One region of the Quadrisphaera oryzae genome, then DNA from elsewhere that is predicted to be linked to it. Evidence: riboswitches for the same ligand, from Rfam matches in the RefSeq annotation. Region 1 holds a riboswitch; each other region holds the start of a gene.
The links. A riboswitch is a leader RNA that binds a small molecule or an ion and turns the genes downstream of it on or off. The one in region 1 is predicted to bind S-adenosylmethionine.
Positions count from the first base shown of each region.

Region 2: it holds a riboswitch for S-adenosylmethionine, as region 1 does, so the genes downstream of both, H7K62_RS12040 (amino acid permease) here and H7K62_RS05920 (hypothetical protein) in region 1, are expected to answer to the same signal.
Region 3: it holds a riboswitch for S-adenosylmethionine, as region 1 does, so the genes downstream of both, H7K62_RS10725 (methionine ABC transporter ATP-binding protein) here and H7K62_RS05920 (hypothetical protein) in region 1, are expected to answer to the same signal.
Region 4: it holds a riboswitch for S-adenosylmethionine, as region 1 does, so the genes downstream of both, H7K62_RS01065 (acyl-CoA dehydrogenase family protein) here and H7K62_RS05920 (hypothetical protein) in region 1, are expected to answer to the same signal.

Region 1 covers NZ_JACNME010000002.1:518,400-525,368, forward strand. The annotation lists gene H7K62_RS05905 (LLM class flavin-dependent oxidoreductase) at 1-990, opposite strand, end outside; gene H7K62_RS05910 (NtaA/DmoA family FMN-dependent monooxygenase) at 987-2,345, opposite strand; gene H7K62_RS05915 (LLM class flavin-dependent oxidoreductase) at 2,342-3,505, opposite strand; gene H7K62_RS05920 (hypothetical protein) at 3,549-4,457, opposite strand; SAM riboswitch class IV at 4,485-4,605, opposite strand; gene H7K62_RS05925 (hypothetical protein) at 4,718-5,176, opposite strand; gene H7K62_RS05930 (SDR family NAD(P)-dependent oxidoreductase) at 5,331-6,026, opposite strand; gene H7K62_RS05935 (STAS domain-containing protein) at 6,230-6,646, shown strand; gene H7K62_RS05940 (rhodanese-like domain-containing protein) at 6,727-6,969, opposite strand, start outside.
Region 2 covers NZ_JACNME010000005.1:238,294-245,262, forward strand. The annotation lists gene H7K62_RS12035 (NtaA/DmoA family FMN-dependent monooxygenase) at 1-77, opposite strand, end outside; gene H7K62_RS12040 (amino acid permease) at 74-1,477, opposite strand; SAM riboswitch class IV at 1,540-1,648, opposite strand; gene H7K62_RS12045 (GNAT family N-acetyltransferase) at 1,934-2,914, opposite strand; gene H7K62_RS12050 (WapI family immunity protein) at 3,127-3,657, opposite strand; gene H7K62_RS12055 (MmyB family transcriptional regulator) at 3,849-4,253, shown strand; gene H7K62_RS12060 (phosphatidylserine decarboxylase family protein) at 4,316-5,569, shown strand; gene H7K62_RS12065 (GNAT family N-acetyltransferase) at 5,616-6,164, shown strand; gene H7K62_RS12070 (hypothetical protein) at 6,251-6,886, shown strand; gene H7K62_RS12075 (epimerase) at 6,872-6,969, opposite strand, start outside.
Region 3 covers NZ_JACNME010000004.1:461,988-468,956, reverse strand. The annotation lists gene glgA (glycogen synthase) at 1-403, opposite strand, end outside; gene glgC (glucose-1-phosphate adenylyltransferase) at 421-1,764, shown strand; gene H7K62_RS10740 (NAD(P)/FAD-dependent oxidoreductase) at 1,811-3,082, shown strand; gene H7K62_RS10735 (pentapeptide repeat-containing protein) at 3,072-3,749, shown strand; gene H7K62_RS10730 (maleylpyruvate isomerase family mycothiol-dependent enzyme) at 3,830-4,573, opposite strand; SAM riboswitch class IV at 4,708-4,819, shown strand; gene H7K62_RS10725 (methionine ABC transporter ATP-binding protein) at 5,112-6,179, shown strand; gene H7K62_RS10720 (methionine ABC transporter permease) at 6,176-6,969, shown strand, end outside.
Region 4 covers NZ_JACNME010000001.1:251,137-258,105, forward strand. The annotation lists gene H7K62_RS01060 (sodium:calcium antiporter) at 1-62, shown strand, start outside; gene H7K62_RS01065 (acyl-CoA dehydrogenase family protein) at 148-1,458, opposite strand; SAM riboswitch class IV at 1,525-1,633, opposite strand; gene H7K62_RS01070 (lipoate--protein ligase family protein) at 1,651-2,718, opposite strand; gene tsaD (tRNA (adenosine(37)-N6)-threonylcarbamoyltransferase complex transferase subunit TsaD) at 2,738-3,835, opposite strand; gene rimI (ribosomal protein S18-alanine N-acetyltransferase) at 3,845-4,372, opposite strand; gene tsaB (tRNA (adenosine(37)-N6)-threonylcarbamoyltransferase complex dimerization subunit type 1 TsaB) at 4,369-5,100, opposite strand; gene H7K62_RS01090 (MarR family winged helix-turn-helix transcriptional regulator) at 5,202-5,684, shown strand; gene H7K62_RS01095 (MDR family MFS transporter) at 5,684-6,969, shown strand, end outside.

The DNA of each region.
Region 1 (6,969 bases):
GTCGCGGACCAGCGCGTCGTCGTCGGCGCTCCAGTGCTCCGGCGAGGTGAGCTCGGCGGCCTCGTCGGGCGTCGGGTAGGGGATGGCCCCGGCGGCGGTGCGGATGGAGCGCACCCAGGGCCCGTAGCCGGCGGCCAGGTGCTCGGCCTCGGCGCCGGTCTCGGCGACGACGACGTCAGCGGACACCGCCAGGTGCGGCCGCGCCAGACCGTGCGCGCCCTCGGAGGGGCGGAAGGCGGCCCGGTACGCGCGGGCGGCGTCGAGGACGCCCTGCGGGGCCACGTGGTAGTTGGCGCCGAACCGCAGCCCGCGCTCGCCCGCCACCGCGGCGGTGGTGCCGCCGGTGCTGCCGAACAGCCACACCTGCAGGTCGGCGCCGGTGCCGGGGTGCGCCTGGAGCGGAACTCCGGACGACGACGTGAAGGTGCCGGCGAGGAGGTCGAGCACCGTGTCGACCTGCTCACCGAAGGAGGGGCCGCCGGAGGCCGGCGGCGGGACGAGCTCGGGGACCGCCGCGAACCGCGCCGAGGTGAGGATCGGCGCGAGCGGGAACGGACCGGGGATGCGCACGCCGTCGACCACCGTCCCGGCGGCCTGCTCGGGGGTGGGCGGCGGAGGCGGCGCCGGCAGCGATCCGTCGGGCCCGCGCGGCGGACCGCCGGGCCTGCCGAGGCCGAGGTCGACGCGGCCGGGGTGCACGGCGTCGAGGAGGGCGAAGTCCTCCACGGCGGACAGCACCGTGCGGTGGCCGGTCTGCAGCGCGGCCGACCCGAGGCGGATCGTGCTCGTCCGCCCAGCCACGAGGGCCAGGACGACCGCGGGCGAGACGCCCACCACGCCGGGGTTGAGGTGGTGCTCGGCCACCCAGTAGCGGGCGTACCCGAACCGCTCCGCGGACTCGGCGAGGTCGGCGCTGTTGGCCAGCGCCTGCGCGGCCGAGCCGCCCGAGGGGACGGGCGTCAGGTCGAGGACCGCCAGCGGCGTGCTCACGCGCGGGCCCCCGTCGTCGTCAGGGGTCGCAGGCCGAGGTGGTCGCGCAGGGTGGTGCCCTCGTACTCGGTGCGGTGCACGCCGCGCTCCTGCAGGATCGGCACCACCCGGTCGACGAACGGGTCCAGGCCTCCCGGCGTGAGGTGGGGCACGAGGATGAACCCGTCGGAGGCCTCCGCCTCCACGAGGTGCTGGACCTGGTCGGCCACGGTGACCGGCGACCCGACGAAGGTCTGCCGCGCGGTCTGCTCGATCATCAGCTCGCGGATCGACAGGCCCTCCGCCTCGGCGCGCTCGCGCCACGCCCTCGCCGTGGCCAGCGGGTCGCGGTGCATCCGGACGCTGGCGCGGCCCTGGCTCATCACCTGCTCGCCGACCACGGGGTCGACGTCGGGCAGCGGGCCGTCGGGGTCGAGGTGCGACAGGTCGCGGTTCCACACCTGCTCGAGGAAGACGATGGCGGTGGCGCCGCTGACCTGCGCGCGGCGCACCTCGCGGGCCAGCTCCTCGGCCTCGGCGTCGGTGTCGCCGAGCACGAAGGTGGCGGCGGGCAGCACGAGCAGGTCGTCGCGCTGGCGCCCGTGCTTCGCCAGCCGGGCCTTGACGTCGGCGTAGAACGGCCTGCCCTCCTCCAGCGTCGCGTGGCGGCTGAAGATGGCGTCGGCGTGCTCGGCGGCGAACTCCCGGCCCTCCTCGGAGTCACCGGCCTGGAAGACGACCGGCCGACCCTGGGGGCTGCGGGGCACGGTGGTGTGCCCGGCGATGTCGAAGAACGCGTCGCGGTGGGAGAACGCCCCGGGCCCGGGGGCTCGCAGGAACCGGCCGGTGGCCTGGTCGGCGAGGACCTCGTCACCCCGCCAGGAGTCGAACAGCTCCAGCGCCGTCTCCAGGAAGGAGCGGGCGCGGTCGTAGCGCTGGTCCGCCCCAAGGAAGCCGCCGCGGCGGAAGTTCTCCCCCGTGAACGCGTCCCAGCTGGTGACGACGTTCCACGCCGCCCGACCGTCGGAGAGGTGGTCGAGGGTGGCGAACTGGCGTGCCACCTCGTACGGCTCGTTGAACGTCGAGTTGATCGTCCCGGTGAGCCCGAGGTGCGTGGTGACGCCGGCGAGCGCCGCGAGGATGGTGAAGGTGTCGGGGCGGCCGACCACGTCGAGGTCGTAGATGCGTCCGGCGTGCTCGCGCAGCCGCAGCCCCTCCGCGAGGAACATGAAGTCGAGCTTCCCGCGCTCGGCGGTCTGCGCGAACCTGACGAACGAGTCGGGGTCGATGTGGCTGCCCGCGGCGGGGTCGGACCACACGGTGGTGTTGTTGACACCGGGGAAGTGCGCCGCGAGGTGCACCTGGCGCTTGCTCATCTGCTGACCCCCTGGGCGTAGCGGTTGGCGGGACGCGGCAGGCCGAGGCGCTCGCGCAGGGTCGTCCCGGCGTACGCGGTGCGGAAGGCGCCGCGGCGCTGAAGCTCGGGCACGAGCTGGCGGGTGATCGCCCGCAGGTCGTCGGGGAGGACGGCGGGCCGCAGCCGCAGCCCGTCCAGCCCCGCTTCCCGCCACGCCAGGGCCAGGTCGGCGAGCTCGCCGGGCGTTCCCGCGAAGACCAGCGCGTCGCTGGTCTGCGCCAGGGGCGCCCCGGCGGTCCCGTCGAGGCGGGCCAGCCGCTCCGCTGCGGCCCCCGGGCGGGGGTCGAGGACGACGACGACGTCGCCGAGCAGGCGCAGCGGCTGGTCGCCGAGCCCGTCCGGCCAGGCCGGCTGGACCTCGCGCTCGTCGCGGACGGCCGCGACGAGGCGGCGCGCGTCGTCGTGGGGGGTGAGGAAGCCCAGGTCAGCGCAGCGCGCGACGAACCGGTGCGCCACGGGCACGTGGGACAGGGCCGCCACGAGCGGCTGGCCCTGCGGCGGGCGCTGGGTGATGGCCGGGCCGCGCACGGAGAAGTGCGGGCCGGAGAAGTCGATGGGGTGGAGCTTGGCGGCGTCGACGAACCGGCCGGTGGCGACGTCGCGGATCTCGGCGTCGTCCTCCCAGGAGTCCCAGAGGCGGCGGAGCACCTCCACCCAGTCACGGGCCTCGTCGAGGGCGTCGGGCAGGTCGGGAGCGGGGCGGCGGCCGAACTGGGCGGCCTCGTCGGGGCTCAGGGAGACCTGCACGCGCACCCCAGCGCGCCCGCGGGTGGCGTGGTCGAGCGTGGCGACGGCCTTGGACAGGTGGAACGGCTCGGTGTGCGTGGCCGTGGCGCTCGGCACGAGGCCGATGTGCTCGGTGACCAGCGCGAGCCGCGCCGCGAGGAGCACGGCGTCGAGGCGGCCCACCACCACGTCCGTGCGGTCGGCGGACTGCACGCGCAACGCGTCCTCGATGGTCACCAGGTCGAGCAGACCTGCCTCGGCCTCGCGGACGAGGTCGGTCCAGTAGGCCGCGGTGAACAGGTCGCGCGGACGGGCGGTGGGCTCGCGCCAGGCGGCGGGGTGCCACCCCGCGCCGTCCAGCGCGAGGGCGAGGTGCAGGTGCTGCGTGCTCACGCCGTGCTCAGCCCCGGCGGGGGCGGGCTTGTTCCAGCGCCCCTCACGCGGCGGCGGCCGCTGCCGCGGGCTCGCCGAGGCGGTCGCGCAGGTCGGCGCCGCGGTAGGAGCGGCGGAAGGCCCGGCGGCGCTGCAGCTCGGGCACCAGGCCGCGGGTCACGCCCCGGACGTCCCGTGCCGGGTCGACCGGGTGCAGCCGCAGGCCTGCCAGCCCAGCGGCCCGCCAGCCCAGGGCCAGGTCCGCGAGCTGCCCGGGGGTGCCGGCGAAGACGCGCGCGCCCTCGGGTGCGGTGCTCGGCGCCTCCCCGGTCGAGCGCTCCCAGCGCTGCCGGGCGCGGGCGGAGCTGTCGTCGATGACGACGACGAGGTCCCCGAGCAGGTGGCGGGGCGCGCCGGCGCTGCGGGCCGCGGCCACCAGCTGCTGGGCGTCCACCGTGGTGCGCGGCGTCACGAAGCCGAGGTCGGCGGCGTCCGCGGGCAGCGCGCGGTGGTCGCGACCGCCGCGTCCGGGCAGAGCCACGACGGGCAGGCGACTGCCGGCCGGCCAGCTGCGGCGCACCGCCTGCACCCAGCCCTGCTCGTCGGCGGGCACCGGGACCCGCAGGAGCACCCCGGCGCGGCCGGGGGCGGTGGTGTGGAGCTCGTGGACGGCGCGGGCGATGGTCCACGGCTCGGTGCGCCCGGCGTGCACGGTGGGCAGCAGCCCGACGGTGCGCGTGGCCGCGGCCAGCCGGACGGCGGCCAGGACGGCGCCGACCCCGCCGCCGAGGCCGCTGCCAGCCTCGTCGGGAGCGCGGTCCTCGGGCGCGTCGAGGGTGACGAGGTCGAGCAGGCCGACCTCGGCCTCGCGGACGTGGTGGACCAGCTCGGCGGTGGTGGCTGCGGCGGTGCCGGCTGAGGGGAGGCTCGGTCGGGCGCCGTCGAGGGCGAGCGCCAGCTGGATCTGCGACACGGGTGGACCTCTTCCGCCCCGGACGGGGCCTCGCGCTTACCGGCCTCCGCTGGCAGCGGGGTCCGGTCGGGTCGTCACCTGGGGCACCCCGCCGCAGAGCGAGGGTTGCCGGTCAGCTAGCCAGGGCTTGTCGCTGACGCTCATGACCTGTGGGACTGGTGGAACGTGTGGTGCGGGACGAGCGTGACGGATCGGGTGCCGGCCCGTCAAGGGCGGACTCACGGGCCGGCCCGGCAGATCGCGGTGGCGGCCCCCGACCGTCACGCGAGGGTGTTCACGCTCAGGACCGCGGTGAGTTCGTCGTCGAGGCGCTGCCGGTCGCGGTGGGCCCGGTGCTCGTGGCGCGCGTCCTCAGCCCGCGGCCTGGTGGTGAGCTCCACGCTGTCAGCGACGGGCTGGGCGAGGTGCTGCGCGTCCGGCTCTGAGGCCCGCGGGGTGCGCGGGGTGCGCGCCTGTGACGCCGCCTCGGTCTGGCGCTGCTCACGGACCAGAGCCGCCTGGGCCTGCGCCAGCGCACCGCCGGCGAAGTCCACCGCCGCCTGGTCGATCTTCATGACCTGGGCGTCGGCGCGCTGCAGGGCGTCCGTCCGCAGCCGCTCCACGGCCTGCGCGTACGCCTTCTGCGCCCGCTGCACGGCTTGTTCGGCGGGGGTTCCGCTGGCCGCGCCGCCGCGGCCGGGCAGGCGCAGCGACCCGGCCGAGATGGCCTGTGCGCTCATCGCCGTCGGTCCTCCTCGCCGGTGGTCGGTGCGGGAGCGGGCTGCTCCCGTCCGTGATCCGCATCGGCGGCCGACGCCGCCGCTGCGGGCGCCGGCCGGCCGATCACCCGGCCGGACGCACACCACAGTCGTCGTGAGCCCCGGGGGGACGGGCTCAGGAGGAGACGACGCCGCGCACGCGGTGGCCCGTGGCGATCGACTCCCCCGAGATCGCGGCGGTGCGCGGGGAGAGGAGGAAGGTGACGAGGTCGGCGATCTGGTCCGGGCTGGACTCACCGCCGCGACCGGGCTGCACCTCGGCGGCCGGGGTGGGGGTGACGGTGCCGGGGCTGACGGTGTTCACCGTGACGCCCGTGCCGGCGACCGCGTCGGCGAGGTTCTTGGCCACCACGATGAGCGCCGCGTTGCGGACCGCGCCGGTGGTGTTGCCGGTGAGGAAGGCGTTCTGCCCGCTGATGCCCACCACGCGCCCGTAGCCGGCCGCGCGCATCACCGGCAGCGCCGCGGTGGCCAGGCGGAGGAAGACGACGGCCTTCGCGTCGAACGCCTCCAGCACCTGGGCCGGGTCGTCGTTGCGGGAGGCGTCCAGGGTCTGCGCGCTGGGCGCGGCCGTGACCACGAGGCCGTCGAGCCGGCCGTGCCGGGCCAGGACGGCCTCGACGGCAGCGGCCGCCGAGGCGTCGTCGCGGGCGTCGAGGCGCAGGCGGGTGCCGGCGTCGTCGGGGTCGGTGGAGCGGGAGGCGACCACGGCGGTGGCGCCCTCCTCGGTCAGCCGCCGCACCACGGCGGAGCCGATGAGCCCCCGCCCACCGACGACGAGCACGACGCGTCCACGCAGGTCCAGGTCCACGGGTGAAGGCTCAGCCAGGCGACGGCGCCGCGCCAGCCGAGGCGACGGCGCCCTGCACCCGCCGCCCCGCGCGCGCACCCCACCAGGGCCCTCCGGCCCTGTGCCGCCCGTCAACCACTGCCTACGGTCAGTCACATCCCCAGGTCACGGCGTGGTGCACCCCGCGCTGCGACCCCGACGCACTCCGGCAGAGCGGAGCGACCATGACCACCTCGACCCTCGAGGCGTCCGGACCACGCCCGCTGCTGGCGGTGGCGGTGGCGGTCCACCCACCCGCCGGCGGCGTCTCGCTCTGCGTCGTGACGCTCGTGGGGGACCTGGACCTCGTGTCCGCTCCCCGGCTCCGACGCGCCACCGAGGAAGCGCTGCCGGACGACCGCCAGGCAGCGGGCGTCCGCGACGTGGTGGTGGACCTGACCGACGTCGGCTTCGTCGACTCCGCCGGCCTCGGAGCGCTCCTCACCGCGCTGCGCCGCACCACCGTCCGCGGCGGACGGTTCGCGGTGGTCGGCGCCAGCGAGCAGGCGAGGCGGCTGCTCACCCTCACCGGCGTGCACCGCGTCATCTCCCTGCACGCCACCCTGGCCGAGGCCGTCAAGGCCCGGGAAGCTCGAGGCTGACCGGGCCGGTCCCGCCGGCCAGGGCCCGCCGGTAGCGCCGGCGGTACACGCGCCGGGCCACCAAAGCGCCATCCTGCCGATCATCTGACGGGCGCGGTGAGCGGATCCGGTGCCTGGCGGCTGCGGCCGGTGTCGCTGGCGACGGCGAAGCCCTCGCGCACCCAGTACTCGTAGCCGCCGACGAGCTCCTTCACGCAGCCGTAGCCGGCTCGCGCGAGCGCCAGCCCCGCGCGGGTGCTGCCGTTGCAGCCGGGGCCCCAGCAGTAGACGACCACATCGGCGTCGGGGTCGGGGGCGTGCTCGCCGATGCGGTCGGTGAGCTC
Region 2 (6,969 bases), on a different contig from region 1:
TGGGTCCACAGGCCGGGGGCGCCGCCGCAGCCGACGCTGGCCTGCTCGTAGAGGGCGACGACGAGGGGCTTGCTCATGCGGGGACCTTCTCTGCGCTGGACGAGGACGCACCGCGGCGCAGGCGGTGCACGAGGTAGCAGGCGGCGGTGAAGACGACGCCGATGATCGTCGCGGTCCGCTGCGCCCCGTCGAACAGGGACGCGACGACCGAGACGGCGCACGCCACCAGCACGAACAGCGGCGCGAACGGGTACCAGCGCGAGTGGTACGGCAGGGAGGCCGGGTCGACCCCGGCCGCCCGTAGACGCCGGCGCTGCACGAGCTGCGCGAGCGCGATGACCGCCCACACCGCCACCACGGCGAAGCCCGCGACCGACACGAGGACCACGTACACGGTGCCCGCCGCGACGTACGAGCTCACCAGCGACACCAGGCCACCGGCGAGGCTGACGACCACCGCCAGCGCGGGGATGCCCCGCCGGTCGGTGCGGGCGAAGGCCTTCGGCAGGTCACCGGCGAGGGCCAGCGAGCGCAGCAGCCGGGAGCAGGCGTACAGCCCGGACACCCCGGCGGACATGAGCGCGGTGATGATGACGACGGCGATGACGTCAGCGGCGTACGGGATGCCGGAGGCGGCGAAGACGGTGACGAACGGGCTGCTCTCGACGGACTCGTCGGCGCTGCCCAGCTGCGCGTACGGCACGAGCGCGGCCATGACGACGATCGCGCCGATGAAGAAGACGACCAGCCTGACCATCGTGGTGCGGACGGCCTTGGGGACCACGCGGGCCGGGTCGTCGGTCTCGCCCGCGGCGATGGCGATGAGCTCGGTGCCGGAGAAGGCGTAGAACACCGCGAGCACCGCCACCAGCACGCCGCCGATGCCGGCGGGCAGCAGCCCGTCGGGCGTGACGAAGTTCGACAGCAGCGGTGCGGGCGCCCCGGAGGCGCTGATCCCGACGATCGCGAGCGCCCCCACCACGATGAAGACGACGACGGCGGTCACCTTGACGCCCGCGAGCAGGCTCTCGGTGTCCCCGTACAGGCGCACCGGCGCGAGGTTGACCGCCAGCAGCAGCGCCGCGAACACCGCGCACCACACCCAGACCGGCACCCCGGGGAACCAGCGCTGCATGAGCAGGCCCGACGCGGTCAGCTCCGAGCCGATGGCGGCCACCCAGCACAGCCAGTACAGCCACGCCGTCGTGAAGCCCGTGCCGGGCCCGAGGATGCGGTGGGCGTAGACGTGGAAGCCACCGGACTCCGGCATCTGCACGGCCAGCTCTCCGAGGCACGTCATGAGCTGCCACGCCACGAGGGCGCCGATGACGTACGCGATGACGGCGCCCAGTGGACCCGCCTGGTAGATCGTGTAGCCCGACGAGATGAACAGCCCGGACCCGATGACGCCGCCGAGGGCGATCATCACCAGGTGCCGGGTCTTCAGGCCGCGGTGCAGGTCCGCTGCCTCCGGCACGGTGCTCGTGCTGGCAGAGGTGCTCGCTCGGGCAGGCGCGTGCGCCATGACGTCTCCTCGCAGGTCCGCTCTTGCCGCGCGCTCTGCGCGGCCGGGTCTTCACCTGGAGCACCCCACGCGGACGAGGGTTGCTGGGCAGCCAGCCAGGGCCTGAGGCTGCCGCTCATGACCGGGACCGGACTCTAGGAGGAGACTGACTGACCCGTCAAAGACGGATGGGCGTGTCCGGTCACCGCCTTGCGCCGAGGGCGAGGTGCGCGGCCATCACCGGTCTCGTTCACCGCGCCCTGGGCGAGACGACCACCGAACAGGGCGTCTGAGACTCGGTCACTCGACGTCACGGCGCTCGTAGCGACATGGGGCAGGGTGTTCGGTCAGTGGTCGTGGGTGAGACGCCTTGGCGCGAGATCGTGCGCAAGCCTGAAGCTGACATGGGCCAGGTCGGCCCGTGTCAGCTCACGGGGCTTGCACCAGCAGCAACGGTCGGAGCTGCGCAAGCGGCAGTCCGTCGAGCGCAGACTGCAGGTGGGGGTCGTCCACGTGACCGTCCAGCTCGAGCAGGCCCCCGCCCCGACCGGCGACCTCAGCAATGGTCCGAGCCAAGGCACCGCGCAGCACATCCACCCCAGTCAGCTGAGGCGGGACGCCGGCCGCCGCGACATCACGCACCACCGTCTCCGCGACGACCTCCCACCCGACCTCAGCTGGGAAGACCAGCACCATCGCGATGAGGCGACCGTTCCACCAGACTCCTGAGCTGCACCCCCGGTCCGCTTCCGCCGCTGTCGCGGCGGCGACCGATTCCAGCGCGCGCCGAGGTGCCCCGGTCGGGACCGGCGACCACGAAGCGTGCACCCACAGGTACTGCTCGGCGAAGGCCTGCGCCAGCTGCTCGGCGTCCAGCCTGTCCAGTGACTCGGTCTGCAATCCAGGGAAACCGCTGTGCGCCGCTGCTGCCCTGTGCCGCTCGGCCCAGGCGAGCACGCGATGATCATCAACGTCGACAACCTGCCCTGGGCTGCGCTGGCGAACGCCACCTCCGGCCGCGGCGAGGAATCCCATGGCCGCAGCGTTCGACGGGCGCAGCTTGCTCATGAGCGGCAGTGTCTCGGGCCGCACCTCGCGTACGCCGTCCAGCAGCCGTCGCCCAACCCCCTGGCGGCGCCAGGCGCGGTGGACGTCGACTGCGCAGGAGTACTGGCCCGGGTGGACCCAGTTGCGCGCCACGGTCGCCGCCCCCACGACCCTCCCGTCCCGATCCCCCATGACGGCGACCAGCGTGCGGCGCCATCGCTCGCCGTCGCGCGGTGGCCCGTGCAGCGCGTGGCACTGAGCAACCCACAGTGGGTCGGCGTCGAGGTCAAGCAGGCCGGCGACGACGGGGGCGTCAGCGGGTTCCCAAGCGCGCAACCACAACGCTCCGTCCTCGGCTCCCACCCGGAGATCCTCCCGCAGCTGCGCGCAATGGGGCGAGCGAGGGAACACCGAGGCCGCAATGTGACAGCAGCTCAGGAGGATGGCTGCGGACGGGGCCCCCACTACCCGGCCGGGACTCGAAGCACCGTGGCCTGCGGTGAGTGGTGGTCGGTGCAACGTTGGCTAGGCAGCGGTCGGCTGCACAGGATCCCGCACCTGTGGGAGCGCAATGCCTACGCGCGCGGCGGGTAGGCCTGTACTTGTCGCGCCCACTCCACAGCAGCACGCTGAGCCGTCTCGTACGACCAGGGCACACTTATCACTGACCAGCCAGGCTCGTCCGCCGCCTCGTCCACGGCCGGCTCGGCACACTCCAGCGCCAAGCCGACCAACAAGCGCGCCTCACCCTCATCTCGGACCGTCGCGAAGGCCAGGGTCGGCTCGATGAAGGACAGCCAGTGCCTACCCGTTGCGTCGGCTTCCCGCGGCCAGTCGCTGCCTGAAGTGCCGACGACGTCAGCGACCATAGGCGGCGACAGGCGCACGTCGTCCTGTAGCCAACTCAGCAGCTCCGCGGCTTCGCCGGCGAGCAGCGCCGGATCGCGGAACCGCCACGTCCTGCCATCGGCCAGCTGCACGCGCCCGGCGATCACGAGCCAGTTGACGTCCCACTCATCAAGCTCGGTCCCCAGCTCGCGCAAGGCGAACTCGTAGCCGACCACTTGGAGGTCGAGGACGTCGCCGCCGGGTTCGCCAAGTCGCACGTGATGAGTCTGTCGTGGCGATGCTGCGGCTCGGCGTCCGAGTGAGTCGGACAGCGGCATGGAGCACAAGCCGGGCACACCGAGGACGCGCGGTGAGCGATCCCATCTGCGACGGACAGCGGCCTCGATGGCCGGCGTGCCGAGACGTGCACGGAGACAGACGACAGCGAAGCGAAGCAGTGCGGTCCGCTGTGCTCGTCGCCGCTGGCCGCTGCGGCGCTGCGGCGCTGCGGTACGTGCGCTCCCTCGCCGGGCTGCCACCCTCGTCGTCGTCCTCCGCAGCAGCTCAGGACGACGACGGCGGAGCCGCCGCCCTGCAGCGCCTGCTCGACGCCCTGCGCGACAGCCCCGCCTTCGCCCTGGACGGGCACTGGAACGTCGTCGGGTGGAACGCCGACCAGGAGCAGCTGTACCCGGCATCGCCCGGAGCTCGCCGGAGCGCCGCAACCTCTGCGCCTCGTCCTCACCGACCCCGGGGTGCGCGCACGGCTGACCGCTGGCCGGAGTTCGCCGACGGGTGGGGCCGGCACGACGTCGGCGGGCTCGTCACCCGCGAGCGCGTCTTCCACCGCCCGAGCTGGGGCTGCGTCCGGTAGGAGCACCGCACAGCGAGCGCCCAGACGAGCGGAGCCGGGCCGGGCGTCCTACGTTCCCGGACGTGGCCTCTGAGCACAGCGTCAACACCACCCGCCACGCGGGCTGGCTCCCGTCCCAGCAGGAGGCCCTGGAGGCGTGGCTGCACGGGCACCGCCAGCGGGTCGAGGCGGCGGGCGACGCCCCGCTGCACCCCGCCGTGCAGGAGCTCGCCGACTTCATCTCCCGGAACCCGGTGGTGCGGATGGAGGTGCAGCGCATGGTCGAGCAGGTGCCGACCACCCGTGACTACCGCGAGCGGCACCTGCACAGCGTGGACGACCTGCTGCGCTCCATCAGCGTGGTGCTCAGCAGCGCGCCGGAGTTCGACGCCGACTCGATGGTGATGCTGCCGCTGGGCGGGGTGCTCGACTGGACCACCGCCACCCCTGCCGGCTACGCCCTGTACCGCGACCCGACGGTCAACGCCGAGCTGCGCACGCTCCTCAACGCCTGGAAGGAGTTCCTCGACGGCCCGGACTCGCGCTACGTCATCGCCGACGCCCCCGGCGGGTGGAAGAGCGAGGCGGCCCGCGAGGCGATCGGCATCGAGCAGTTCGTGCACGACCCGGACGACGAGCACTGGGGCTTCGCGTCGTGGAACGACTTCTTCACCCGCCGCTTCCGCGAGGGGCAGCGCCCCGTGGCCTCCCCCGACGACGACGCGGTCATCGTCAGCGCGTGCGAGTCGACGCCGTACGCCATCCGCGCCGACGTGGCCCGCGAGGACGAGTTCTGGGTGAAGGAGCAGCCGTACTCCCTGCACGACCTGCTGGCCGGCGACCCCGTGGTCGACGAGCTCGTCGGCGGGACGGTCTACCAGGCCTTCCTGTCCGCCACGGACTACCACCGCTGGCACGCGCCCGTGAGCGGCACGGTGGTGCGGGCGTTCGTGCAGCCCGGCACGTACTACTCCGAGGCGGACTCCGAGGGCAGCGACGCCACCGAGCCCCAGAACTCCCAGGCCTACCTCGCGCACGTGGCGACCCGGGCGATCATCGTCATCGACGCCGACGACCCGGCGATCGGCCAGATGGCGTTCGTGGGGATCGGCATGTTCGAGGTGTCCTCGTGCCTCATCGACCCCGCCGTCACCCCCGGGCACCACCTCGCCAAGGGGGACGACCTGGGCATGTTCCAGTACGGCGGTTCTACGCACTGCCTGGTGTTCCGCCCCGGGGCGATCGAGGGGTTCGCCCTGCAGGCGCTGCCCCGCCCCCACGACCCGCAGGCCCCGCTGGTGCACGTGCGCTCGCAGATCGCCACCGCCGCCCGCTGACGGGCACCGACCCCTCGAGCGGGTGGAGATCAGTACCGTCCCCTGCATGAGCTCGCCTGGCGCCACCGTCAGGCCCGCGACCGTCGACGACGCTGCGGGCATCGCCCACGTGCACGTGCGGGGCTGGCAGGCCGGCTACCGGGACCTGCTGCCGGAGGCCTTCCTCGCCGGCCTGTCCTCTCCGGAGTCGCGCGAGCGCAGGACGACGACGTGGGCGGGGTGGCTCGACGGCGGGGCAGACGTGGCGGTCGCCGTGGACGACGACGGCCGGGTGCTCTCCTTCTGCAGCTGTGGACCCAGCCGAGACGGCGGCGCACCAGGAGGCACCGGTGAGGTCTACGCCCTCTACGCCGACCCCGACGCCTGGGGCACGGGAGCGGGCTACGCGTCCCACAGGGTCGTGCTGCGGCGCCTCGTCGAGCGCGGCTTCCAGACGGCGACCCTGTGGGCGCTGGAGCGCAACGTGCGCGGGCGCCGGTTCTACGAGCGGCAGGGGTGGGTGCTCGACACCTCGCCGGGCTCGCGCACGACCGAGGAGATCGGGGGGGTCGAGCTGGTGGAGGTCCGCTACCGGCGTGACCTCGCGCAGGGCTGAGGGCAGACGTGCGGCGAGGGTCGGAGTGGTGGGGACCGGGCGTCCCCCACCGGCGGCTGAGGTGGACCCGGCGCGGCCGGCGGCGCATGGCGCAGGTGTCGGCGGAGCTCGCCGCCTCGTCGAGCAAGGACGTGCGTGACGGCACGACGCCGGACTTTCCGGCGCACGTGCTGGAGCGGCAGCGGAGGGAGCACCAGTGGTTCGCGCGGCGGCTCGCGCCGTGGTGGACGTCGCTGGCGGCAGCGCTGCGCCGCGAGCCGGAAGCGCTGCGCTTCTACGTCGTCGCCGGCGAGGTGGCCTCCACCGGGCCGTGGCTCTACGCCTGGGTGCACCTCCCCAGCGGCCGCGTGGTGCACGCGGGGACGACGCCCCTCGACCCCCGGGTCCGCGCGTGGGCGCACCTCGACGACCCCGACCCGGAGCGCGGACGCGTCGGCGCGCTGCTGCGCTCCCCGGCGGCGCAGGGCGAGCTCGACGACCTGGACGCCTTCGAGGTCAGCGCCGTCCGGCTCCCGGACGGTGCCGCGCGCCCACCGGCGAAGCGGGCGCTGCTCGACGCGCTGCTGGCAGCGGACCTGCTCAGCGAGGAGCTGGCGCAGCGCGCGGCGACCGAGGCAGCGGCGCGCTCGTCGTCCTCAGACCCCGTGGAGCCGCTGGACGCTGGGACGCGCCGCAGCATCGAGGTCCTCGTGCGAGAGCTGCGCCGGTCACGCTGGCGCTGACACCCGCCGTCGCGCCACGAGGTCGCGGGCCACGGTCTGCCACGTGGGGTGCTCGAACGCGAGCCCGAGGTCGAGGAGCCGGC
Region 3 (6,969 bases), on a different contig from region 1:
GCGGCTCCAGGGAGTGGGCGGTGACGACGTGCGGCACGCCGGCCAGCAGGCCGGAGACGTGGCCGGCGAGGTTGGCGTACCAGGTGTGGGAGTGGACGAGGTCGGTCGAGCCGACGGCACCGGCGTCGGCGGTCACGGTCGCGGCCATCGACAGGTCCACGCCCAGCACCCGCAGGGCGGCGTTGGCGCCGGACAGCTCCGCGAGCTCGGGGTGGCTCGTCGTCCCCGGCTCGTCGCGCTCGCCGTCGGCCAGGCCCCAGGCCCGCACGCGCACGTCGAGCGCGGCGCCGCCGGGCCCGTCGGGGTGCAGCTGGCGGAGCACCCGCACCAGCTCGGCGACGTGCACCCCCGCTCCGCCGTAGATGTCCGGCGGGTACTCACGGGTGAGGACGTCGACGCGCATGGGCGGGAACCTAGACCCTGGGCGCCCCCGGACGCGCGCTCCGGCCGGTCCTTCCAAGACCCGACGCGCGGTCGGGGCGGCCCACGTGTGCGCCACGTGACCAGCGCACTAGGGTCTGCGCCATGGCAACGAAGGTGCTGGCCATCGTCCTGGCCGGCGGCGAGGGGAAGCGGCTCATGCCGCTGACCGCAGACCGCGCGAAGCCGGCGGTCCCGTTCGGCGGGACGTACCGGCTGGTGGACTTCGCCCTGTCCAACCTCGTGAACTCGCGCTACCTCAAGTCGGTGGTGCTGACGCAGTACAAGAGCCACAGCCTCGACCGCCACATCACCATGACGTGGCGCATGTCGACGATGCTCGGCAACTACGTGACGCCGGTCCCCGCGCAGCAGCGCCGGGGCCCCCACTGGTACCTGGGCAGCGCTGACGCGATCTACCAGAACCTCAACCTCATCAACGACGAGCGGCCCGACATCATCGTCGTGGTCGGGGCGGACAACATCTACCGGATGGACTTCTCGGCCATGGTCGAGAGCCACATCTCCTCCGGGGCGGCCGCCACCGTCGCCGCGATCCGCCAGCCGATCGCCCTGGCCGACCAGTTCGGCGTCATCGACGTGGACCCCACCGACCGCCGCAAGATCCGCGCGTTCCTGGAGAAGCCGAAGGACCCGCAGGGCCTGCCGGACTCCCCCGGCGAGGTGCTGGCCTCGATGGGCAACTACGTCTTCGACGCGAAGGCGCTCACCGAGGCCGTCACGAAGGACGCGGTGCTGGAGGGCTCCCGCCACGACATGGGCGGCGACATCGTCCCGTGGTTCGTGGACCAGGGCCGCGCGGGCGTCTACGACTTCATCGACAACGACGTGCCCGGCTCGACCCCGCGTGACAAGGACTACTGGCGCGACGTGGGGACGCTGGACAGCTACTACGAGGCCCACATGGACCTCATCTCGGTGCACCCGGTGTTCAACCTCTACAACTACGAGTGGCCGATCTACAGCCAGCAGCCGCCGCTGCCGCCGGCCAAGTTCGTGCACGGCTGGCAGGGCCGCATCGGGCACGCCATCAACTCGGTGGTGGGTCCCGGCTCGGTGGTCTCCGGTGCGCTCGTGGAGGACTCCGTGCTGGCCGCCGGCGTCAACGTCCACTCGTGGGCGTCGGTCGACAGGTCGGTGCTCATGGACGGCGTCAAGGTCGGCCGCCACGCGGTGGTCCGCCGGGCCATCCTCGACAAGAACGTCGAGGTGCCCGAGGGCTCCACGGTCGGCGTGGACCCCGAGCGCGACCGCGCCCGCGGCTTCACGGTCACGGAGTCGGGCATCACCATCGTCGGCAAGCACCAGACGGTGGAGCCCTGACCTCCCCCTCCCCCGTGATCATGGACCTCCCGAGCGCCTTCCGCCCGTGATCACAGTCGACAGGAACGCCCCCGGCTGGGACGCCGACCCTCGCGTCGCGTCCTGGCCGGGCCTGCCGCCGCTCGGGGGTGACGCGACCGCTGACGCCTGCGTGGTCGGGCTCGGGGGCTCGGGCCTGGCCGCGGTGGAGGAGCTCGCCGCGCGCGGCCTGACCGTCGTCGGCGTCGACGCCGGGCGCGTCGCCGCGGGAGCCGCCGGCCGCAACGGCGGCCTGCTGCTCGGCGGCACCGCGCCGTCCTTCCACGACGCCGTCCGCGACTGGGGCGCCGAGCCCGCGGCGTGGCTGTACCGCCAGACCCTCGCCGAGCTCGACCACCTCGCGGAGGTTCTACCCGGCGCCGTGGTCCGCCGCGCTGGCTCGCTGCGACTGGCCGGTGGGGTGGGTGTCGACGACGACGAGCGCGCCCGTGAGCTCGCCGACTGCGCCGCGCAGGCCGCGGCCCTGCGCGAGCACGGCATCGCGGTCGAGGAGGTCTCCGGCGCCGCCGGCGAGGGGCTGTTCCTGCCTGACGACGCGCAGGCCAACCCGGTGGTCCGCCACCTGGGCGTGCTCGCGCACGTGCGGCGCGCGCACGGCGAGCAGCGCATCCGCCTGCACGAGGGCACCCGCGTGCGGCGCGTCAGCCCCGGCCGCGTGGAGACCGACCGCGGCGCGGTGAGCGCGGGCGTGGTGCTGGTCGCCGTGGACGGCAGGCTCGACGTCCTGCTCCCCCAGCTGGGCGGACGGGCGCCGAGCGTGCGCACCGCGCGGCTGCAGATGCTCGCGACCGCCCCCCTGGACGACGACGCCGCGCGCGTCCGCGAGCGCGTGCCCTGCGGCGTGTACGAGCGGTGGGGCTACGACTACGCCCAGGTCGACGACGGGGCTCCCGGCCGGCAGGGCCCGCGGCTGCTCGTCGGGGGCGGGCGCGACGTCGACCGGGACGCTGAGTGGACCACCTCCACCGACCCGACGCCGCCGGTGCAGGCGCACGTGGAGCGCGTCGCGGAGCGGCTGCTCGGGCGCCCGCTGCGCCCCGACGAGGTCGCCCACCGCTGGGGCGCCTCCGTCGGCTACACCGCGCCGGAGGCGCAGGGCCGAGCGCTGTGCGGGCTCGTCGACGACGGTCCCGACGGCCAGGTGGCAGCGGTCGGTGGGTACTGCGGCACGGGCAACCTCGTGGGCGCTGTCGCGGCGCGGGCCGCCGTGCGGCTCCTGCTCGACGGCGAGCAGCCGCCCTCCTGCTTCCTGACTCCCCTCCGTGATCATGGGAACTAGGCCACCTCGGCGCCGCGGCAGCGCGGGACCGACGCCTCCGCGCCCGCCCGACGTCGTCCTGCCGGACCTCGACCTGGCCGACCGCTCCGTGCTGCTGTCGGGGCGGTGGGACTGCGCCCTGGTCGACGGCGCGGAGCTGGCCCAGGCGCGGCTCGAGGGGCTGGCGGTGCTGGAGAGCTCCGTGGAGGACGCCGTGCTCGACGGAGCGCTGCTCGCGGGGATGCGGATCGCCGGGAGCCGGTGGGGGCGCGTCTCCGCAGTGGGCGCGGACGCGAGCCGCACGCACTGGGCCGACACCGAGGTGGCGGACGCGCGGCTCTCGGCGCTGCGACTGCCGACCGCGCGGCTCGACCGGGTGGTGCTGCGGCGCTGCCGGCTCGACGGAGCGGTGCTGCGGGACGCGCAGCTCACCGACGTGGTGCTCGACGGCTGCGACCTGCGCGGCGCGGACCTCACCGGCGCCCAGCTGCGGCGGGTGGCGTTCGCCGGCAGCGACCTCACCGACGCCGACCTGGCGGGAGCGCGCTGCGAGGACGTCGACCTGCGCGGCGCCACCCTGACCGACCTGCGCGGCGCCGACGGGCTGCGCGGGTGCGCCGTCGACGCGGTGCAGCTGGTGGACCTGGCGCCCGCCCTCGCAGCCCACCTGGGCCTGCGCGTCCTCTGACGCCCCCCGCGACGATCAAGGAAGACGCACCCGCACCGCGGGTGCAACGTCCTTGATCGTCGGGGGGAGGGGGGAGGAGGTCAGGGGGTGAGGGCGCCGGAGAGCAGCCGCTCCGCCGCCTCGCGGCTGCCCGCCAGCGCCAGCCGGCCGCTGTCCAGCTCCTCGACCAGCGCCGTGCGCCGCCACAGCAGGAGCAGCAGCGAGGGCGCCGGCCCGCTGACCTCCGCCACCGGCTCGGCGCCTCCACCGAGCACCCAGCGACCCGACGGGCTCTCCAGCGCCAGCGCGCCCGGCAGGGCCGGGGTGCGCCCGAGCCGCACCTGCCGCGGGAGCATGACGCCGGCGACCTCCGCCACGCCGTCCGCGGCGACGTCCTCCTCCAGCCACGTCGCCGGGTCGAGCGCAGCGCCCAGGCCGGCAGCCGCGAGCGCCGACTCGGCGTCCCAGCGGTGCAGCGCGGTCTCGTGCACCTGGCGCCGCGCCCAGAAGGCGGCGGTCGCCGGCGCCTCCACGGCCGCGAACGTCCAGCACGGCGCTGCGGGCGACACCGAGGCCAGCGCGGCCACGAGCGCCGCCGCGCCCTCGGCGAACCAGGCCGGCACGGCGTCGTCGTCCTGGGGCCCGGAGGGCTCCTCCCCCGGAGAGCCGTCCGGGGCCGTGCCCAGCGCCGCGCGCGCCCACCGGTGCACCCCGCCGGTGTGCCGGGCGAGGTCGGCCACCGTCCACCCCGGGCAGCCGGGGACGACGACGGCGAGCGCCTCCGGCCGCAGGGCCGCGGCGAGCCGCCCGGCCTCCCTCTCGACCAGGTCCGCGGCGCGCGTCATGTCCACGCGCGGACGCTAGCGGCCCCGGGAGCCGCGCGGCAGGCCGCCGCGTGCCAGCCGGCGTGAAGATCCTGACACGCTCGTCGTGACGCAGCGTTGACTCGCGGGCGATCGACCCGCTACGGTCCTGCCCAGGTCATGAGCGCCAGCGCCAAGCCCCGGCTCGCTGGCCGGCAACCCTGCTCGTCATGGGGTGCTCCGGGTGAAGACCAGGTCCGTGCTCACCGGCACGGGCAAGGACGACTCCGAGGAGACGACGTGCTGATGCACGCCCTGACCAGCGACTCCTGTCGCTGGCGACGCGCCTGACCGCAGCCCGCTGACCCGCCGGCGACCCCGGCACCAGCACCTGCACCGCTGCACCGGCGGCCCCTCCCGGGACCCGGCAGCGGTCCCTGCACCGCGCGTCGCACCCCCTCCGCCGCCCTCGCGGCACACCCGCACCACCCGCTTGCCGTCACTGTGCGTGACCGCCAGCGGGCGATGCCCCCTGCCCCGGACCACCCCCACCCACCTTGGAGGCCACGGTGATCGAGCCGTGATCGAGCTCAGGTCGCTCACCAAGACCTACGGCGAGGGCCAGCACGCGACCACCGTGCTGGACTCCCTCGACCTGACCGTCTCCCCCGGCGAGATCACGGCCGTCGTCGGTCCGTCCGGCGCCGGCAAGTCGACCCTCGCCGCCTGCACCACCCTGCTGGAGCGCCCCACGTCGGGTGCCGTCGTCGTCGGCGGCCGCGACCTCACCGAACTGTCCGAGAAGGACCTGCGGGAGGCGCGCCGCGGCATCGGCACCGTGTTCCAGGCCGACGGCCTGCTCACGCGCCGCACCGCCGCGCAGAACGTCGAGCTGCCGCTCAAGCACCTCGGCGTGGTCCCCGCGCAGCGCAAGGCACGGGTGGCCGAGCTGCTCGAGCGCGTCGGCCTGGCGGACAAGGCCCACCGCTACCCGCACGAGCTGTCCGGCGGCCAGCGCCAGCGCGTGGGCATCGCCCGCGCCCTCGCGCTGCGCCCCGGCGTGCTGCTGTCCGACGAGGCGACCTCGGGCCTTGACCCGCAGGCCACCGCGAGCATCGTCGCGCTGCTCAAGGAGCTGCGGGACGACCTGCAGCTGGCCGTCCTGTTCATCACGCACGAGATGGACACCGTCGTGGCGGTGGCCGACACCGTCGCGCGGCTCGACCACGGCCGCATCGTCGAGCACGGGGCGCTGGTCGACCTGCTGCACACCCCGTCGTCCCCGCTCGGCCGCGCGCTCCTGCCGCGCCGCGCCCACGCCGGCTCGGAGCCGGCCGACGACGGCAGCGCGGCCCAGCGCTCGGTCTGGGTGGTCAGCCACGCGGGCAACCGCGTCCCCGCCGACTGGCTGGTGCGCGCCTCCCGCGCCCTCGGCTCCGACCTGGAGCTCCTGGGCGCGTCGCTGAGCACGGTCGCCGGGGTGGCCGTGGGCCACGCCGTCGTCGGCGCCCCCGCACACCTCGACGACGACGACGTCGAGGCCGCCCTCATCGGCCTGGGGCTGCACGCCCAGCGCGAGGCCTCGGACGCCGCGGAGCAGCGCGTCGCCGCTCAGACGCTCGGGCAGACCCTGGAGGTCGTGGCATGAGCGCGGTCCTGCTCTCCCCCGTGCTGGCCGCGACGAGCACCGACCTGACCTGGGCGGAGATCCCCGCGCTGGTGCTGCCGGCCCTCGGCGACACGCTCGTCATGGTCGGGGTGACGATGGCGATCGTCGTCGTCCTCGGGGTGCCGCTGGGCGTGGCGCTCGACGCGCTCGGGCCGGGCGGGCTCACCCCGCGGCCGGTGCTGCACAAGGTGCTGTCCGCGGTGGTGAGCGTGGGGCGGTCGCTGCCGTTCCTCATCCTCATGGCCGCGCTCGTGCCGTTCACGCGGTTCGTCACCGGCACCAACATCGGCATCCCCGCCGCGGTGGTGCCGATGGCGCTGGCCGGGACGGCGTTCTTCAGCCGCATCGTCGAGAACTCGCTGCGCTCGGTGCCTCCGGCGCTGGTCCGCGTGGCCCGCGCCTCCGGCGCCTCCCCGCTGCAGGTGCTCACCAGCGTCAAGCTCTCCGAGGCCGTCCCGTCGATCCTCGGCGGCCTGACCATCAACACCATCGCGATGATCGAGTACTCGGCCATCGCGGGCACCATCGGCGCCGGCGGCATCGGCTACGTGGCCGTCACCTACGGCTACCAGCGCTTCGACCACAACGTCATGATCACCACGATCGTCGTGCTGGTGGCCCTGGTCGCCGCCGTCCAGGCCCTCGGCGACGCCGCCGTGCGCGCCACCACCCCCCACTCGCGCCGCCGCCTCCCGCGCCAGCGCAGCAGCAGCACGCCCGGCGCGGCGCCCTCGTCGTCGTCGTCCTCCACCGCCCCCAGCGCCAGCAC
Region 4 (6,969 bases), on a different contig from region 1:
GCCTCGCGGCGGCGGCCTCGGCCTACGGCGCCTTCGCCGTCGGCCTGGCCCTCACCACCTGACCCCGCGCCTGGGCGCACCTTCCGCGGCACGTGCGGCTCTCGCGGCGCGCTGGGCGCACGTGCCGCGGAAAGTGCGACGAGGGGGTCAGCGCTGGGGCGCGGCAGTGGCCTGGGTGTGCGTGCCGATGGCCCAGACGAACGGCGGCGTGGTGCCGTTGACGGACCAGTCACCCACGATGCGCGTCTTGTAGATCACCGGGTTGTGCGAGGCGACCGTGCGGGCGTTGCGCCAGTGCCGGTCGAGGTCCTTCGCGCGCGACGTGCCCGAGGCGCCGAGGGTGTTGAACAGGAGCGTCGCGGCGCGCGGGACGCTCTCCGAGAGCACCACCTGGGCCTGCGCGGTGGCGATCTCCGCGCGGACGTTGGCGGCGAGGTCGGCCTCGCTGTCGCGGTCGTGCGCGGTGTCCGCCGCCCCCTGGACGGCGGACGCGGCGGCCAGCGCGATCGCGCGGGCGGCGAACGCGACCGAGGAGATCTCCCCGGCCACCGCGAGCACCTGCGGGTCCTCGCGGACCACCGGTGCCAGCCCGTGGCTGTAGGAGCGGGTGCGCGAGCGCACCTCGTGGGCGGTGTCGCGCTCCACCGCGGCGGCGATGCCGGCGTGCACCGCCAGCAGCACCAGCTGGTAGAGCGCCGTCTGGTAGCGGAACCTGTCGTCGAACGGCGCCAGGTCGTCCTCCGCGACCACCGCGTCCTCGAGCACCAGCGTGCCGGTGCCCGTGAGCTGCTGGCCGAAGCCGTCCCAGTCGTCGCTGACGGTCACGCCGGGCTGGTCCAGCCGCACGAGCGCCGTGACCGTCCCCGCGGCGGCGTCCCCGGCCTCCTGCGCGGCCACGGTCGCCTCGTCGGTGAGCTGGGCGACCACGTCGGTCCACCCGGCGTAGATCGTGCCGGTCGTGTAGTACTTGCGGCCGCTGACGCGCCAGCGGCCGTCGGCGTCGCGGCGCACCTTGGTCGACTGGCCGCCCAGGGTGGTGCCGCCCGTCTCGCTCCACGCGTTGCCGGTCCACTCCCCCGCGGCGACGCGCGCGAACCACGCGTCGCGGTAGGGCCCCTCGGGCAGGGAGAGCAGGTGCTCCACCCACGCGACCTGCCCGCGGAAGATCTGCGGGAGGTTGGAGTCGACTGCGGCCAGGTCGATCATCAGCTCGGTGAAGGAGACCAGGTCGAGGCCGTCACCACCGTGCTCGACGGGCACGCGCAGGCGCGTGAAGCCCGCCGCCACCAGGGCTTCCACCTGCTCGCGCGGCAGCTGGTGGTCGACCTCGCGCTGCACCACGTCGCGGACGACGGCGTCGAAGACCGGCTGCAGGCGGGCGCGGGCCGCGGCGAGCCGCTCGGCCTGCGTGGTGGGCTGGGCGGTGGGCTGGGCGGTGGGCTGGGTGGTGGTGCTCATCGACAGCGCTCTCCTCGGCGATCGGTGGTCGTCACCGGGCGCCGCTGCCCGGGACCGACGAGGAGGAGCGCGTCGTTACCGGGCGCGGACGCCTGGTCCGGTCATCACCCGGGGCACCCCACGACGCGGGGGTTGCCGGCCAGCGAGCCGGGGCTTGGCGCTGGCGCTCATGACCTGGGCGGCACCGTAGCGTCAGGGCACCCGGGCGGTCCAGGCAGGGTCGAGGTACTTGCGCTGCGCCAGGTCGCGCGCCGCCGCCAGCTCCGCCTCGGTGACGTCCCCGTCCACGAGGCCGTACCGCGAGCGGAACGAGGCGGCCATGGCGCTGATGACGTCCTCGCGGGCCATGCCGGTCTGGGAGCGCAGCGGGTCCACGCGCTTGGCAGCGCTGGTGGTCCCCTTGTCGGAGAGCTTCTCGCGGCCGATGCGCAGCACCCGCAGCATCTTGGTGGCGTCGATGTCGTACGACATCGTCACGTGGTGCAGCACCGCGCCGGGCCTGCGCTTCTGGGCGGCGCCCGCGATCTTCCCCGCGGCGGAGACGATGTCGTTGATGGGGCGGTACTCGGCCCGGACCCCCAGGTCCGCGAGCGCCTCCAGCACCCAGGCGTCGAGGAAGGCGTAGGACTCGACGAAGCCCATCCCCGCCACCAGGGACGACGGCACGGTCAGCGACCACGTGATGGTGTTGCCGGGCTCGGCGAACATGGCCCCGCCGCCGCTGATCCGCCGCACCACGTCCACGCCGAGCTCGCCGGCCGCCTCCGCGTCGACCTCGTTGCGCAGCGACTGGAAGCTGCCGATGATCACCGTCGGGCGGTCCCACTCCCACACCCGCAGCGTCGGCCCGCGCCGCCCCTGGGCCACCTCCTCCAGGAGCACCTCGTCGAGGGCCATGAGCAGCTCGGGGCTCTCCGGCCCGCGGTGCACGAGCGACCACGCGTGGTCGGCGAAGCCCGTCGCCCGCGCCAGGGCCCGCCGCACGACGACGGCGACCGCTTCCGGCGTCACCCCGACGAGCACGGCACCGGCCGGCAGCGCGGAGCGGACCCGAGCGGCCAGGTCGGCGGCCTCGGTGTCGGCGGGCAGCCCCTCGAGCGCGGCGTCGATCGCCTCGAGGGCGTCGTCCGGCTCCAGGAAGAAGTCGCCCGAGATGCGGACGTCGCGCAGCACTCCCCCGGCGCTCAGCTCGTGCGGGCCGGTGACCTCGAGGTCGACCACCACCAGCTTGCCGCCGGGGACCTTGTACTCGCCGTGCACCGCGGCACCTGCTCCCTGGTCAGACGACGATGGTGGAGACCGGCAGACCGGGGTCGGTCGCCAGGTCGAGCGGGGAGGGGCCGAGCCCGTCGGCGAGCGCCAGCGCGCCGAGCGCGGCGACCATCGCGCCGTTGTCGGTGCACAGCCGCAGCGGCGGCACGCGCAGCGCCAGGCCCGCCGCCTCGCACCGCTCGGCGAGCAGACCGCGCACCCGCGCGTTGGCGGCCACGCCTCCGCCGAGCAGCACGGTCTGCACGCCGCGGTCCTGGGCTGCGCTCACGGTCTTGCGGGCCAGCACGTCGGCCACGGCCTCCGAGAAGGAGGCGGCGACGTCCGCGACGAAGGGCCCGTCCACCTCGCCACCGGCGCGGCGGTGCGCGTCCACCTGGCGCGCCACGGCGGTCTTGAGGCCGGAGAAGGAGAAGTCGTAGGGGTGGCGGCGCAGGTCGTGCGCGGCCGTCAGCCCGCGGGGGAAGGCGAAGGCCGCCGGGTCGCCGGACTCGGCGGCGCGCTGCACGTGCGGACCGCCGGGGTAGGGCAGGCCCAGGAGGCGGGCGACCTTGTCGAAGGCCTCCCCGGCGGCGTCGTCGAGGGTCTGGCCGAGCAGCTCCACGCGCAGCGCCCCCACCCCGGTCCCGGCGGGGCTGCGGACGTCGAGCAGCTCGGTGTGCCCGCCGGAGACCAGCAGCGCGACGCTGCGCTCGGGCAGGGCACCCGAGACCAGCACGTCCACAGCCACGTGCGCGACGAGGTGGTTGACGCCGAGCAGCGGCACGTCGAGCGCCAGCGCGAGGGCCTTGGCCGCGGCCACGCCGACCAGGAGGGCGCCGGCGAGGCCGGGCCCGGCCGTGACGGCCACCGCGTCGACGTCGGCGAGGGTCGCACCCGCCTCCTCGCACGCGCGGCGCATCGTCGGCAGCAGCGCCTCGAGGTGCGCGCGGCTGGCGATCTCCGGGACGACGCCCCCGAACCTCACGTGCTCGTCCACGCTGCTGGCCACGGCGTGCCCGAGCAGCTGCGCACCGCGAACGAGAGCGACGCCGGTCTCGTCGCAGGAGCTCTCGATGCCCAGCACGAGCGGCGCGGCAGGGTCGGCGGTACCGGCGGCCAGGGTCACCGCCCCACCCTACGAGCGGTGGGTCTCGGCGCCGGAACGGGCTCCGGAACCCCCCAGGCGCAGGCGCAGCACGTGCGCGTCGACGTCCTCGGGCTGGTAGTAGCGCCGGCGCACCCCGATCCGCTCGAACCCGCGGGCCGCGTACAGCGCCGCGGCCGGCGCGTTGTCGGCGCGGACCTCCAGCAGCACCGCGCTGGCGCCGCCCTCGCGCGCCGCGGCGACCAGGGCGTCGAGCAGGAGCCCGCCGACACCGCGCCGCTGCGCCCCCGGCGCCACGGCGAGGGTCTGCACGTCGGCGTCGGGCCCGGCGAGCGCCAGGCCGCCGTATCCGAGCAGGGCGCCGTCCCGGTCCTCGGCGGCCAGGTAGGTGCGGCCGGGGGCAGCCAGCTCCGACCAGAACAGCTCCGCGCTCCAGGCGCCGGCGCCGAACAGCTCCGCCTCGACGGGGAGCAGCCGCTCGACGTCCCACCAGCGCAGGCGGCGCAGCAGCACGCGGGCGAGGGGGCCCCCCGGGGCGGCCGGGACAGCCGGGGTCATCGGCCGGCGAGCGCCGCGGGGACCTGGGCGTCGGGGCGGCGCAGGTACAGCGGCTGCGCGGGCAGCAGCTCCCCCCCTGCGACCAGCCGCCGGGCCACGAGGGCGCCGAGCACGCCCGGGTCGGGGTCGAGCGGGAGCGCCACGGGGTCCTGGCCGTCGCCCGGGGCGCCCGCCAGGACGTCGGGGCCCGGGAGCGCGTCGCGGTACAGCGCGGCACCGCGCCCCACGGCCGGCAACCCCTCGGTGACGACGTCGGCGGCGGCGCTGACGTCGGGGCCCGCGGTGCGGCGCCAGCCCGAGAGGGCGTCCGCGGGGTCGTCCACCGCCACCCGGGCCCAGTGGACCTCGCGCCGGCGGGCGTCCGCGGCGACGACGAACCCGCCGGCCAGCGGTCCTCGGCTGCCGACCGGTCCGGCCGCGAGCGCGGTGGCGGCCAGGGCGTCCAGGCTGCTGACCCCGTGCACCGGCAGGCCGAGCGCCTCGCCGAGCGCGAGGGCGGTCACCACGCCGACGCGCAGGCCGGTGAACGGCGCGGGCCCGACGCCCACGGCCACCGCCCGCAGGTCGCGGCGGTCCGCACCGGCGCTCGCCAGGACGGACCGGACGGCCGGCGCGAGCAGCTCGCCGTGACGGCGCGCGTCGAGGTGCTGCTCGTGGGCGAGGACCCGCTCGCCCTCCAGGAGGGCGACGCCGACGGCGGAGGAGGTGTCGAGGGCGAGCAGCAGCACGGCCAGCAGCGTAGGCCGCCCGGGTGGCGCGGCCACCCGCCACCCGACGCGCCGGAGAAGTTGCTTGCACGCTGCACACAACAGTCCTAGAGTCATTGCTTGTGACATCCATCGACACGTCGAGCGCACCGGCGCGCACGCCGGCCGCCGAGGACCTGGTGGAGGAGTTCGGCTCGCTCATGCGCGTCGTCCACCTCTACAAGGCCCAGTCGGCGACGCGCTCGGCGCACTCCCTGCTCTTCCCGGTGACCCACCACGGGCCGCTGCGCACCACCGCCCTGGCCGAGCTGGTCCACGCGGACCCGTCCACCACCAGCCGCCAGGTCGCCGAGCTGGTCGCCGAGGGCCTGGTCGAGCGCCAGGACGACCCGGCCGACCGCCGCGCCTGCCTCATCGCCACCACCGCCGCGGGTCGCGCCGCGGTCTCCGCGCTGCGCGCCCAGCGCGCCCGCGTCTTCGCCGAGGCCCTGTCCGACTGGGCCCCCGAGGAGATCACCTCGTTCACCGCTGACCTGCGCCGCTTCCGGGAGGCGCTCGCCGCCTCCGCGCTCTCCCCCTCCACCACCTCCCCCCAGGAGTCGTGATGTCCTCCACCGCAGCGGCGCACCCCGCCGCCCCCGCCCCCACCGGGGCGTTCACGCACCGCCAGATCATGACCATCCTGTCCGGCCTGCTGCTGGGCATGTTCCTCGCCGCGCTCGACCAGACGGTCGTCTCCACCGCCATCCGCACCATCGCGGACGACCTGCAGGGCTACTCCCTGCAGGCGTGGGCCACGACGGCGTTCCTCATCACCTCGACGATCTCCACGCCGCTGTACGGCAAGCTCTCCGACATCTACGGCCGCAAGCCGTTCTACCTGTTCGCCATCGCCGTCTTCGTCGTCGGCTCGGTGCTCTGCGCCTTCTCGTGGTCGATGTACTCCCTCGCCGCCTTCCGTGCGGTGCAGGGCGTCGGCGCCGGCGGCCTCATGAGCCTGGCCTTCGCGATCCTCGGCGACATCGTGCCGCCGCGCGAGCGCTCCCGGTACCAGGCGTTCTTCATGGCCGTCTTCGGCTCCTCCTCCGTGCTGGGCCCGGTCATCGGCGGTGTCCTCGCCGGCCAGAGCTCGCTGCTCGGCCTCACCGGGTGGCGCTGGATCTTCTTCGTCAACGTGCCGCTCGGCGTCGTCGCCTTCCTCGTCGTGGGCCGGGTGCTGCGCATCCCCCACGTCCGCCGCGACCACCGCATCGACTGGTGGGGCGCCGCCTCCCTCGTCCTCGCCCTGGTGCCGATGCTCATCGTGGCCGAGCAGGGCCGCGAGTGGGGCTGGGGCTCCACGAGCTCGGTCGTCTGCTACGTCCTGGCCGTCGTCGGCATCGCGGCGTTCGTCGTCGCCGAGCGCGTCATGGGTGACGAGGCGCTGCTGCCGCCGCGCATGTTCGGCGAGCGCACCTTCTCCATCGGCATCGTCAGCAGCTTCATCGTGGGCATGGGCATGTTCGGCGGGATGCTGCTGCTGCCGCAGTACCTGCAGGTGGTCAAGGGCTCCTCGCCCACCGTGGCCGGCCTGCAGACCCTGCCGCTGATGCTCGGCATCATGAGCGCCGCCGCGGTCTCCGGCCGCATCACCAGCAAGACCGGGCGCTACAAGGTCTTCCCGGTGGTCGGCACGGCCGTCCTCGCCGTCGCCCTGGTCCTGTTCTCCTTCGTCGGCGCGGACACGCCGCTGGTCACCACCATGGCGATCATGCTGCTGTTCGGCATGGGCCTCGGCCTGAACATGCAGTCGGTGATCCTCGCCGTCCAGAACGCCGTCAACCCCCGCGACATGGGCGTGGCCACCTCCTCGGTGACCTTCTTCCGCCAGATGGGCGGCACGCTCGGCGC